DNA from 3 places in the Planococcus sp. TJ-307 genome. Region 2 is predicted to be linked to each of the others. Evidence: predicted binding sites of a transcription regulator. Region 2 holds the regulator's gene; each other region holds the start of a gene.
What was found. The regulator CtsR, encoded in region 2, represses protease genes until heat stress. The targets are predictions, from matches to a motif close to ATGGTCAATAAAGGTCAAACA.
Positions count from the first base shown of each region.

Region 1 (4,247 bases), on a different contig from region 2:
GGATTGTTTCAAATACTTTAATCGACTGAATGCCCCGGATATCTTCATAATCCTGATCTCCAATATGGACACGCAGTGGAAATAAAACGACTTGTTCATTATCAAAAAAATCCTTTGGCAAGTCTGATGCGCTGTCAGCAAATAATCTCATAAGCAAATCCCCCTTTTTAATTTACAGTTTCAGTCGGTCAATCAGCAACTCAGCAATGCCGTCTTCGTTGTTTGATAACGTAATTTCATTAGCAATATTTTTCAAAGGGTCAATTGCGTTGCCCATTGCCACGCCAACCCCCGCAAAATCAATCATTTCAAGGTCGTTGTCTTCATCCCCAAAGGCGATGATGTGTTCTCTCGAGATGCCGAGGGACTTGGAAACACGATCTAAGCCAACTGCTTTGCTCATGCCGCTTTTGACAATTTCAATCACGTGCCAAGGGGCTCCCCAGCGGCGATGGTCAATCACTTCGGCATGAACAGATGACAGATGGTCGTGAATTTCCTGTACCCGTTCATAAGGGGCGTGGATCAAAATAGAGGTTGGATCTGTCTTCAAGAAGTTGCGCAAATCGCCTGTTGTAATGGTCGGATCGCCAAATCGGAAAATATCCATGAGCTTTTCGTCATGATGGTGGACATAAACATCGTCGAGGACTTCCGCAACAATATTATGGAAATCATAATCATGCATGGATTCGACCACTTCGTGCACTACGTCTAATCCAATAGGGGTATGGTGAGTTCCCCAGTGGCTGTTGGTTGGGTGATGTACAAAGGCACCGTTAAAGTTCACAATTGGTGTCGTCAATCCCAGCTCCTTGTAGTAAGTCTCACTGGAACGGTATGGACGTCCCGTTGCAATCATCACCTCATGCCCTGCTTCAATTGCTTTATTTAAAGTTAGTTTTGTTTTTGCTGAAATGACTTTCTGGTCTGTTAATAAGGTTCCGTCCAAATCAAGAACGATTAAATGTTGTTTCATAATATAGCCGTCTCCTTTCTATCTATTCCTAGTGTAGCGATAAAGCACAGGATTCGTCAAAAAATGTTGAGGAAATGCAAAGATTCAATTGGAAAAGAATTGGTGATTGCCGGATTTCTGGAAGATTGGTAGGATGAATAATGAAGGAAGTGAATGCAGTTGAGAGTTCAACGACAAATATGGGGACATATCCCGTTGCTTCATATAACTCCGGATCAAACAGCGGAGACGGCATTGCCAACAGTTGTTTTTTTTCATGGCCATATGAGCGCTAAAGAGCATAATTTGCATTATGCCTACCAATTGGCTGAAAAAGGGATGCGTGTCATTTTACCGGATGCGTTACTGCACGGAGAACGAAGCGAAGGATCAGATGAGGTTCAAATCAGTTTGCGGTTTTGGGAGATTGTCTTGACTTCGATCGAAGAGCTGGCGTTTTTACACAAAGAATTACATGAACAGGGACTGGTTGCTGGAGAACCTGGGGTAGGCGGTACTTCCATGGGAGGCATCACTACTTTAGGGGCACTGACCGTGTATCCGTGGATTCGGGCGGCAGCTGTCATGATGGGTGCAGGAAATTACGTAGAGCTGGCGCAGGCACAAATGGCTCAATACGAATCGAGAGGGTTCCAGCTGCCGATCAGTGCAGACGAACGCGAGCGTATGCTGTCGACTTTAGCTATTTTTGACAGCGGCAAGAACCAGCCGAAATTTAATAGCCGCCCCCTTTATTTCTGGCACGGGGAACAGGATGTAACAGTGCCATTTGAGCCAACTTATCGTTTGTTCAAAGAACTGAAAGAACACTATAAAGCGACACCGGAAAACATTGCATTTACTCGTGAAAGAGAAGCGGGGCATGCCGTCAGCCGAAAAGGAATGCTTGAAGCGACGGAGTGGCTGGCGAAACATTTGAAGACAGAGTAAGCGTGTCAATTTCAATTCCGCCTAAAGTTTGATAAGATGGTACTACTAGTAAAGGGAGGGATTTATAATGGATCAAGATATGAAAGACAGCATGATGGGTGCATTGGAAACAGTAATCGATCCCGAATTGGGAGTTGACATTGTCAATCTCGGGCTTGTATATGATGTAATGGTGACTGAAGATGGCTTTGCAGTAGTGACGATGACGTTAACGTCAATGGGATGCCCTATGGGACCTCAAATCGTAGAAATGGTCAAAGCTGCTTTGTACGAATTGCCTGAAGTGGAAGAAGTCGATGTTAAAATCGTCTGGACACCCGTCTGGGGCAAAGACCATATGTCACGTTACGCAAAAATGGCGCTTGGCGTTAGATAATTACTTTTAAAAAACCTTGTCGGATTTTATTCCGCCAAGGTTTTTTTCTGCAGAAAATCCTACGCAGATCGCTGCAATAAGTAATTTTTAATTCTATAGTCTAACTTCTAAGTGCATGAAATTTAAATCCATAATAATTGCTTATTCCTGAAAATTTGACTATAATCTAATTAGTCAAAGATAGTCAAACTAATTGAAAGGTGTGGTTGGTATGGTCCAATCTCCAAATAACGCAGAACAAAAATCTCCGTTGGAACAGTTTGGCCGCAACATGGTGGAGCAGGCGCAATCCGGGAAAATGGATCCTGTAATCGGTCGCGACCAGGAAATCCGCAACGTTATTCGGATCCTGTCACGGAAAACCAAAAACAATCCGGTATTGATCGGCGAACCGGGTGTTGGGAAAACAGCAATTGTTGAAGGTCTGGCACAGCGAATCGTACGAAACGATGTACCGGAGGGCTTAAAGAATCGAACTATTTACGAACTTGATATGAGTGCCTTGATTGCGGGTGCGAAATACCGCGGAGAATTTGAAGAACGTTTAAAGGGTGTCCTCAAACAGGTCAAAGACAGTGAAGGGCAAATCATCTTGTTTATCGATGAAATCCACACGATTGTTGGGGCTGGAAAAACAGAAGGAGCGATGGATGCAGGCAATATGCTGAAACCGATGCTTGCGCGTGGGGAACTTTACTGTATCGGGGCGACCACGCTGGACGAGTACCGGATGCATATTGAAAAAGATCCAGCACTGGAACGCCGTTTTCAACAGGTGATGGTGAGAGAACCATCAGTTGAAGATACGGTATCCATTTTACGTGGGTTAAAAGAACGTTTTGAGCTGCATCACGCCGTCCGCATTCATGACCGGGCGATTGTAGCAGCGGCTGCAATGTCCGACCGGTATATCACCGAGCGCTTTTTGCCGGACAAAGCCATCGACTTGATTGATGAGGCGTGTGCAATGATTCGTACAGAGATTGATTCAATGCCGCAGGAACTTGATGAAGTGACGCGTCGTCTTATGCAATTAGAAATTGAAGAGCAGGCCTTAATGAAAGAAAAAGATGCAGCGAGCAAAACGCGATTGGAAACCTTGCGAAAAGAAATCGAGGAACTGCGGGATTCTTCTGCAGGTATGAAAAATCAGTGGACCACAGAAAAAGAATCGTTGAAAAAAATTCAGGAAAAACGGGAGCAGCTGGATCAATTCCGCAGACAACTTGAAGATGCGGAAAATCGTTACGATTTGAACGCGGCTGCTGTTTTGCAACATGGCAAAATTCCTGAGCTTGAAAAGGAATTGCAGGCTTTGGAAGCGGATTTGGAACAGGAAGGCGCTGAACGATTGCTGCGTGAAGAAGTGACGGAAGAAGAAATTGCAGGAATCGTCGCCAGATGGACGGGAATTCCGGTCACGAAATTGGTAGAAGGCGAGCGCGATAAACTGCTGCGGCTAGGCGATACTTTAAAAGAACGTGTAATTGGCCAAGATCGGGCAGTCGAGCTGGTGACGGAAGCCGTATGGAGAGCACGCGCAGGCATCAAAGATGAGCGGAAACCAATTGGCTCGTTTATTTTCCTGGGGCCTACTGGGGTCGGGAAGACAGAATTGGCCAAAGCATTAGCCGCAAACTTATTCGATTCGGAAGATCATTTTATTCGGATTGATATGTCTGAGTATATGGAGAAACACAGCGTATCTCGGCTGGTCGGTGCACCTCCAGGTTACATCGGCTACGAGGAAGGCGGACAGTTGACTGAAGCGGTGCGCCGTAATCCTTACTCGGTTGTCCTGCTTGATGAAATCGAAAAAGCGCATCCGGACGTTGCCAATATTTTATTGCAGATTTTGGATGATGGGCGCATTACCGACAGCCAAGGACGGCTTGTCAATTTTTCGAATACTGTAGTGATCATGACTTCCAACATTGGATCTGCGCATATCAGCGATGCCAG
Region 1 is NZ_JBZDOJ010000001.1:1,050,587-1,054,833, forward strand. It holds gene AC4EHK_RS05055 (DegV family protein) at 1-151, opposite strand, end outside; gene AC4EHK_RS05060 (Cof-type HAD-IIB family hydrolase) at 173-979, opposite strand; gene AC4EHK_RS05065 (prolyl oligopeptidase family serine peptidase) at 1,139-1,909, shown strand; gene AC4EHK_RS05070 (metal-sulfur cluster assembly factor) at 1,977-2,285, shown strand; gene AC4EHK_RS05075 (ATP-dependent Clp protease ATP-binding subunit) at 2,497-4,247, shown strand, end outside.
Region 1: the regulator CtsR is predicted to act here: its motif matches at 2,456-2,476, upstream of AC4EHK_RS05075 (ATP-dependent Clp protease ATP-binding subunit).

Region 2 (4,247 bases):
TAAGATCCCTCAAAGACGATGAGGTAGATAGGTTCGAGGTGGAAGCGTGGCGACACGTGCAGCTGACGAATACTAATCGATCGAGGACTTAACCAAACTATTGTATCGTGAACGCTTCACCAATCAATGTCGGGTATCCAGTTTTGAGTGAACAAGCACTCAACCAAATAGTCCAGTGATGATGGCAAAGAGGCCACACCCGTTCCCATCCCGAACACGGCAGTTAAGCTCTTTTGCGCTGATGGTAGTTGGGGGTCTCCCCCTGTGAGAGTAAGACGTCGCTGGGCATTTCAAGACAAACAAGTCGTTACCGATTCCGGTAACGGCTTTTTTTTATGAAAAAATTTGAAAGTCAAAAGCAAAGTTCATAAAGAAATAAAAATAAGGATTGAAGAGGGGACAGAGTGGGAAAAACAAGAGTGAGGTGATTTCCATGAAACCAGGCATATATGTAGTAGAAGCTATTGATAAACGAACAGTATTATTGAAGGCTACAGAAGAAGCTGGTGAGCGTTATACCTTTCCATTAGCTGACTTTACTCACAATGTTTCTGTAGGAGATGCAGTGGAAATTTGGCAGGAAGGAATAAAGTGGAAGACGAAATACGCAGAAGAAAAAACGCAGTCCGTATCAAGTCACGCTAAAGATTTTGTAAAAAGAATACTGGATCAAGAATAAGGTAAAAAAGTCTTTAAGCAAATCTGCTTTAAGGCTTTTTATTATCGTAAACTTTTGAAACGTACTATTTGATATCTATAAAAAACTTGGTGTATAATTAAGTCAAATATAGTCAAAGTCAGTTTTGACGTATTATGTATCGAAGAGGTGAAAGCGATGCGGAATATTTCGGATGTAATAGAAGGTTATTTGAAACAAGTTATCGAATTAAGCGAGAGAGACCACATTGAAATTAAACGCAGCGAAGTGGCTGAAAAATTTCAATGTGTGCCTTCTCAAATAAACTATGTCATTAATACGCGCTTTACTGTTGACCGTGGATATTCTGTCGAAAGCAAGCGCGGCGGTGGTGGATATATTCGTATTAGGAGAATCCGGCTCCATCAAAAATCAGATGTTATAGCCGAGGTTATCCAACGATTAGAGCATGGTGCTACCCAAGTGATGGCTGAAGATATTGTTTTCAGACTGCTGGATGAAGAAATTATTTCAAAAAGAGAAGCAAAATTGATTCTCAGTGCTGTAGACCGCGCGACGCTGCTTTTGCCTCTTCCTACACGTGATGATGTCCGGGCGCGTATTCTTATTGCCATGCTCTTCACAATAAAATATCAGTCGAACACATAAAGAGGTGAAAAGATGATTTGCGATCAGTGCGGAGAACGTTCTGCATCAGTAATAGTTAAAAAGCAGCAACAAGGACAGATAACTGAGCTTCACTTATGCCACATCTGTGCTGCTGAAAACCATAGCATTAATATTGCTTTTGAACAGGATCCATTAGCTATTCATCAGTTATTATCAAATTGGTTTCCTACTTCGCAGGCATCCATTAACCCAGTTAAAAAAGAAGTAGCTACTTGTCCTTCATGTGGTTTTACTTTCCCTAAGTTTTTGCAGTTAGGTAAATTTGGGTGTGCTTCTTGTTACGATGAATTTGCGCCACAACTCAATGAAATATTTAAACGGTTCCATAATGGAAACACTGAACATACGGGTAAGATTCCAGCTTCTTATGGGACAACCTTAAAGATAAAAAAAGAAATTGAAGAACTTCGCAAGCAAATGCAGGTATCTATTCAAGGGGAACATTTTGAAGAAGCTGCCAGATTAAGAGATGAAGTGAGAGTGTTAAGTTTGAAGCTTGAGGGAGGTGCTCCAAATGGCAATTGAACGGTTTCTCCAACCTCGAGCAAGCAGCTGGATGGCCAACGACGGTGAAAGTGTAGATATTGCAATGAGTACACGAATTCGGTTAGCGAGAAATTTAACTGACTTCAAGTTTCCCTATTCTTTTACGGAAGACGAAGCACTCAAAGTAGATAAAGAAATTTCTTCTGTATTATTAGATAAAGGCAGTGAGTTAGACTATACTTTTAGCCATATCAGTATTGAAAAACTTGCACAGCGGCAAAAAGAAGTGCTGGTAGAAAAACATTTAATCAGCCCTTATCTTGCCAATAGCGAACACTCCAGTTCGGTTTTGTTGTCTGAAAATGAAGAACTGAGTATTATGGTCAATGAAGAGGATCATTTAAGAATTCAAAGTTTGCAATCAGGATTTCACCTTCAGAATGCTTATAAAATAGCCAATGAGCTGGATACCTTGTTAGAGAAAAACTTGTCTTATGCTTTTCATGAAAAATATGGCTACTTAACCAGCTGTCCTACCAATGTCGGAACCGGCATGAGAGCTTCGGTTATGCTTCATTTGCCGGCTTTGACGATGTCGCATCAAATCCAACGGATCATTCCTGCAATTTCGAGGCTCGGCATGGTGGTTCGCGGTATTTATGGCGAAGGCAGTGAAGCTTTAGGGAACGTTTATCAAATATCAAACCAATTAACTCTTGGCAAGTCCGAATATGAAATTCTTCAGGACTTGGAAAATATGACCGAACAAATTATTCAACAGGAACGAAAAGCACGAGAAGCCATTGTTCTAAATTCACCGCTGGTGCTGGAAGATCGCATCTACCGGTCACTTGGAATTCTTACCCATTCGAGACTGCTGACGACGGAAGAAGCTGCTACTTGTTTGTCAGATGTTCGATTGGGTATTGATTTAAAGATGATCCAAGATGTCGACATGTCGATTTTAAATGAATTGATGATTTTTATGCAGCCGGCATTCCTGCAGCAATATGCAGACAAGCCGCTGCAGCCAAAAGAACGTGATTTTGCCCGGGCAAAGTTGTTTCGGGAGCGATTGAATAAAGAAGGTATAAATAGTGAAGGAGAGGATCTTGCATGATGTTTAATCGATTTACACAACGCGCACAAAAAGTTCTTCAGTTAGCTCAAGAAGAGGCCATTCGCATGAAACATGAATCAATCGGTACAGAGCATATTCTTCTTGGTTTAATTCGCGAAGGCGGCGGTATTGCCGCTAAAGCTTTAGAAGCGATTGAAGTAAATACACAATTGATCGAAGAAGGCGTTAAAGAGCTTGTAGGAGTCGGCGAAAAAGATGTTGGCCCGATTGTCCACTATACGCCGAGAGCAAAAAAAGTGATTGAATTGTCAGTTGATGAGTCCCGTAAATTGGGCCATTCTTATATTGGTACAGAGCATTTGCTATTGGCGCTGATTCGCGAAGGTGAAGGCGTTGCAGCACGTGTATTAGGAAATGCAGGCGTCAGCTTGAATAAGGCGCGTCAGCAAGTGTTGCAGCTCCTAGGCAACAATGAGCAGGCGTCTACAGGCACAAGCCCGAATGCTTCGGCAAACACACCAACTTTAGACGGCTTGGCACGCGATTTGACGCAAGTAGCCCGTGAAGGTGGCTTGGATCCGGTTATCGGCCGCAGTGATGAAATCACGCGTGTAATTGAAGTATTGAGCCGCAGAACGAAAAACAATCCGGTATTGATCGGTGAACCTGGTGTTGGTAAAACAGCGATCGCTGAAGGATTGGCGCAACAAATCGTCAACAATGAAATTCCAGAAACGCTTCGTGACAAACGCGTCATGGTTCTGGATATGGGTACAGTAGTTGCAGGAACAAAATACCGTGGGGAATTTGAAGATCGCTTGAAAAAAGTGATGGATGAAATTCGCCAGGCAGGCAACGTCATCCTCTTCATTGATGAGCTTCATACATTGATTGGAGCAGGTGGGGCAGAGGGAGCGATTGATGCTTCTAATATTCTAAAACCGTCATTATCACGTGGGGAACTGCAATGTATTGGTGCGACAACGTTGGATGAATACCGCAAATATATTGAAAAAGATGCGGCACTTGAACGCCGTTTCCAACCAATTCAAGTGGATGAGCCTTCAGTAGAAGAGTCGATTCAAATCATTCGTGGTTTGCGTGACCGCTACGAAGCGCATCACCGTGTGAAAATTACTGATGAGGCGATCGAAGCAGCCGCAAAAATGTCAGACCGCTACATTTCGGACCGTTTCTTGCCGGATAAAGCGATTGATTTGATTGATGAGGCAGGCTCTAAAGTAAGACTTCGCTCGTACACGACTCCACCGGACCTGAAAGAATTGGAAGCCCGATTGGAAGCTGCACGTTCAGAGAAAAATGAAGCGGTGCAAAGCCAAGAGTTTGAAAAAG
Region 2 is NZ_JBZDOJ010000007.1:61,354-65,600, reverse strand. It holds partial or broken rRNA gene AC4EHK_RS17945 (23S ribosomal RNA) at 1-96, shown strand, start outside; rRNA gene rrf (5S ribosomal RNA) at 172-287, shown strand; gene AC4EHK_RS17935 (hypothetical protein) at 434-679, shown strand; gene AC4EHK_RS17930 (CtsR family transcriptional regulator) at 836-1,306, shown strand; gene AC4EHK_RS17925 (UvrB/UvrC motif-containing protein) at 1,319-1,852, shown strand; gene mcsB (protein-arginine kinase McsB) at 1,842-2,933, shown strand; gene AC4EHK_RS17915 (ATP-dependent Clp protease ATP-binding subunit) at 2,930-4,247, shown strand, end outside.

Region 3 (4,247 bases), on a different contig from region 2:
CCACAATGTTATCGCCTTCTGCTGAAACTTCAGCATCCAATGTTCCGTGGATTGAATCGTATTTTAGTAAGTGAGCAAGCATTTTAGCGTCAGTCAAGTCGTTTACTGCGACAACTTCCACTTCTTCGTTTGCCATTGCCCCACGAAATACGATGCGTCCAATACGTCCAAATCCGTTAATTGCTAATTTTAAAGTCATTTACAATTCCTCCAATTTTTTAGTCAATTCGATAATCTTTCTTGCGGCACCCTCGTCTGTGACCAACACTGTCGGGTTTGGTGCGTTTTTGAAATAAGATAAAATCGCTCTTGCTTTGGAACTCCCACCGGCAACTGCTAAGATCGTTGAAGCTTTTTGCACCTGTTCCCATTGAATGCCCGCTGTGCGAATACGATAAACAATTTTTCCATCTTTATCGAAATAATAGCCGAAAGCCTCACTTACCGCTCCACCTGAACGTATCTTTTCTGCTTCTTCCAGAGAAGAGTGGCGGCGAACCGTCATTTCTTCTGCGTTGCCTATGCCATGGACCACTACATCTGTTTGGTCGTACAAGTCCATCATTTCCTTGATCAACGGCTCTTTCATCATCATTTCGAAAGCTTCAGCACTTAAATGATCAGGCAAGTAAAGAGTTTTAAACGAACCGCCAGTTTTTTCGGCAAAAGCGGCTGCAATCGTATTGGCTTGATGCAAGACATCTTCACCTAAGCCGCCGCGGGCTGCAATAAATTGAAGCGCCCGCTTCGGTTTGCCGATTGACAGTTCTTTTGAGATGGCCGCCAGTGTACTGCCGCCAGTGACGGCGATTTTTTCATAACGGCTAAACATCATTTCCAGAAGACGGGCTGCTTCTTTGCCAATATGGAATTTTACTGCTGGAATCTCGTCGCTGTCCTGTGGCAAAATAACCACTTTCGAGATGTTTAAGACTTTTTGCAGCTCTGCTTCCATATCTGTCAATCCAGACATTTCACGAACGAAATCTTTCAGGTTCTCCAGCACTTCCAGTCCTTGCGAAGTAATAGTCATGCCTGCTGTCTTCATTTCAATCAATTGCTGCTTGCGCAGCAAATCGGTTTCTTTCCTGATCTCGCGCTCTGTTGCACCGGCAACTTCACTTAAGGTTCGCCTGCCGATTGGTTGTTCTAAATAAATTGTCTGTAAAATCTGGTATCGCTTTTTCAGGAGTTCGGACATTTCCGGCATCAGTTTTCGCTGAGCGACAGATAATGCATCCATGTGTTCACTCCGTTCTAGCTGGACGTTTTTTGTCCCATTAAATAATTTTGTGTCCCACTAAACTCATTCTACCTAATCCGTCTTTTAATTGCAAATAAAAAGAAGCGTTAACGTTCTAACGCTTCCAACAATTCTACATAACCAATATTGCCGTATAACAATACCGTGTTGTCTTTCTCCAGCACCGGAATCATGAGCATGTATTTCTCATGCAGTGCCTCGTCGCTTTCAATGTCCACTTCCTTATAGGTTATGGGGAAATCTTCATTGACAAGTTCGATCATTAACTTTGCTTCATCGCAAAGCGGGCAGTTGGAACGCGTATATAATGTAAACATCGGTTTGCCTTCTTTCTATAAACAGGATAGGTTTTCAAGCACTCGCTATATAATTGAGGCTATTCATTCAGCTTATCCATAAAAATCTTTCCGTTCAACTTATACTGCCTAGCCCACTAAATTGGCAATAAAAAAACAGCCCCTTTAGCCGGTTAAGGCAAAGGGGCTGCATTATGTTTAGGATGCCCTCGGAAGGAATCGAACCTCCATCTCAAGAACCGGAATCTTACGTGTGATCCATTACACTACGAGGGCGTTTTCGCTATTAGCGACTTTTCTATTATACGAAACCTTTTTAAGTTAATCAAGCTTATTTTTTTGATTCGTTAGATTTGACCTTCATTGACCATGATGTGTATGATAATAGTACAGCTGAGAGAACTTTCAGCATTGTTTGCAAACCACTTAATCGAGGAGGAACTTTTCATGAACTTAATTCCTACAGTAATTGAACAAACTAGCCGAGGCGAACGTGCTTATGATATTTATTCGCGTTTGTTGAAAGACCGCGTCATTATGCTAGGCAGCGGTATTGATGATAATGTTGCCAACTCAATTGTTGCACAGCTCCTGTTCCTTGAAGCAGAAGATCCAGATAAAGATATTTCGATTTACATCAACAGCCCAGGCGGCAGCATCACAGCTGGTATGGCGATTTACGACACGATGCAGTTTATCCGTCCAGATGTTCAAACAATCTGCATCGGCATGGCCGCTTCAATGGGCGCGTTCCTATTGGCAGCTGGAACAAAAGGCAAACGCCTGGCACTTCCGAATGCCGAAGTCATGATTCACCAACCTCTTGGCGGTGCTCAAGGCCAAGCAACTGAAATTGAAATTGCGGCGAAACGCATTCTTCACCTTCGCGAGAAGTTGAACCAAATTCTTTCTGAACGCACAGGTCAGCCGATCGATGTCATTTCTAAAGACACTGACCGTGATAACTTCATGACAGCTGAACGCGCGCTTGAATACGGCTTGATTGACCAAGTCATCACACGTAGCAAGCTTCCTGAAAACCACAAAAAAGACGTTTAAAACAAAAACTCACAGCCTTTGGGCTGTGAGTTTTTTTATGGTACAAAAGCTTTCTTTTTACGATTCTTGTTCAATAATTTCTGATAAAGATTGGACTGCTTTTTCCTCATCCAACCCATCTGCCGAAATTATCACTTCTGTTCCTTTACCAATTGCCAGGCTCATGATGCCCATGATGCTTTTGGCATTTACTTTTTTATGGTCTTTCTCTAAATAGACATCCGCAGTGTACCGGTTTGCTTCTTGAACAAATAACGCGGCTTGCCTTGCTTGAAGACCTGTTTTTAATAGCACTTTTACTTGTTTTTCAACCATGCTTATCCTCATCCTCCTCTGAAACTTAACTCTCTTATATATGAAAGAACAGCCAGCAGTTAGCGGCCGATCATTTCTCCCTTTCTCAGTGACGCTGCAATTTCATCAATTTTTCGCAGCCGGTGATTGACACCTGACTTGCTGACCGATCCACCCGACACCATTTCACCCAACTCTTTAAGCGTCACGTCTTGATACTCTACCCGAAGTCGGGCAACTTCACGCAAGCGTTCAGGCAATTGGTCGATTCCAATTGCACTATCGATAAAGCGGATATTTTCAACTTGCCGCAATGCTGCATCAATGGTTTTATTCAAGTTAGCGGTTTCACAGTTGACGAGACGGTTTACACTGTTTCGCATGTCTCGGATGATTCGGACATCTTCAAATTTCAATAAAGCCGAATGCGCGCCAGTAATGCTCAGGAAGTCGGCAATTTTTTCTGCTTCTTTAAGATAAGTGACAAAGCCTTTTTTCCGTTCAATAGTTTTGCTGTTTAAATGGAAAACATTCATCAAGTCGACCAAAGAGTCGGCATGATCTTTGTAGAGAGAGTAGATTTCTAGATGGTACGATGAGGTTTCAGGATTGTTGACAGATCCGCCCGCTAAAAAAGCCCCTCGCAAATAAGAGCGTTTGCAGCAGTTTTTCTCGATGAGGCTTTGGACGATCTGGTGCTGAAATTGAAAACCTTCCGTCAGAATTTCCAAGTCTTCCAGTACATGCTTGGCCCCTTCACGGATTCGGCAAATGTAGATGTTGTTCTTTTTTAACCGCATTTTTTTCCGGACAAGCAATTCCACCGGATACGCTTTGTAAAAACGTTTCAACAGCGTGTAAATACGCCGGGCGATTGCTGCATTCTCGGTTTGGATGTCGAGGCTCAATTGCCGATTGGAAAATGACAAGGTGCCGTTCATTCGTATCATTGCGGAAAGCTCTGCTTTTCCACAGCAATCATCCACTTCGATTTGCGTCATTTCTTTTTTTGTTTCAGATGCAAAAGACAAAATTCGTTCCTCCTTTCAAAGCATTAAAAGTAAAGATGCTTCGAATCTTCACCAGCACGGCCGCCCGCGTATTCAAATAACCATTCGGCTACTTTCAAAGGCTCGTGCCGGACAATTTCTCCAAAAATATTGGCGATATCTTTTCTATACACTTCAAGACCCATTTGTTTTAATCGCTCTTCATCGTATTCAACCGGGGATGCCAGCTCTTTTTTGTAGCGTTCGGCTACAATCGGTGGCATTTGGACTCTATCGAGCAGAATCGCATCGAGAAAATTTTCACCGACATGATCGTAAATCGCC
Region 3 is NZ_JBZDOJ010000005.1:104,215-108,461, reverse strand. It holds gene gap (type I glyceraldehyde-3-phosphate dehydrogenase) at 1-199, opposite strand, end outside; gene AC4EHK_RS16540 (sugar-binding transcriptional regulator) at 200-1,243, opposite strand; gene AC4EHK_RS16535 (glutaredoxin family protein) at 1,351-1,581, opposite strand; tRNA gene AC4EHK_RS16530 (tRNA-Arg) at 1,765-1,836, opposite strand; gene clpP (ATP-dependent Clp endopeptidase proteolytic subunit ClpP) at 2,008-2,619, shown strand; gene AC4EHK_RS16520 (HPr family phosphocarrier protein) at 2,677-2,934, opposite strand; gene whiA (DNA-binding protein WhiA) at 2,994-3,944, opposite strand; gene AC4EHK_RS16510 (gluconeogenesis factor YvcK family protein) at 3,968-4,247, opposite strand, start outside.
Region 3: the regulator CtsR is predicted to act here: its motif matches at 1,911-1,931, upstream of clpP (ATP-dependent Clp endopeptidase proteolytic subunit ClpP).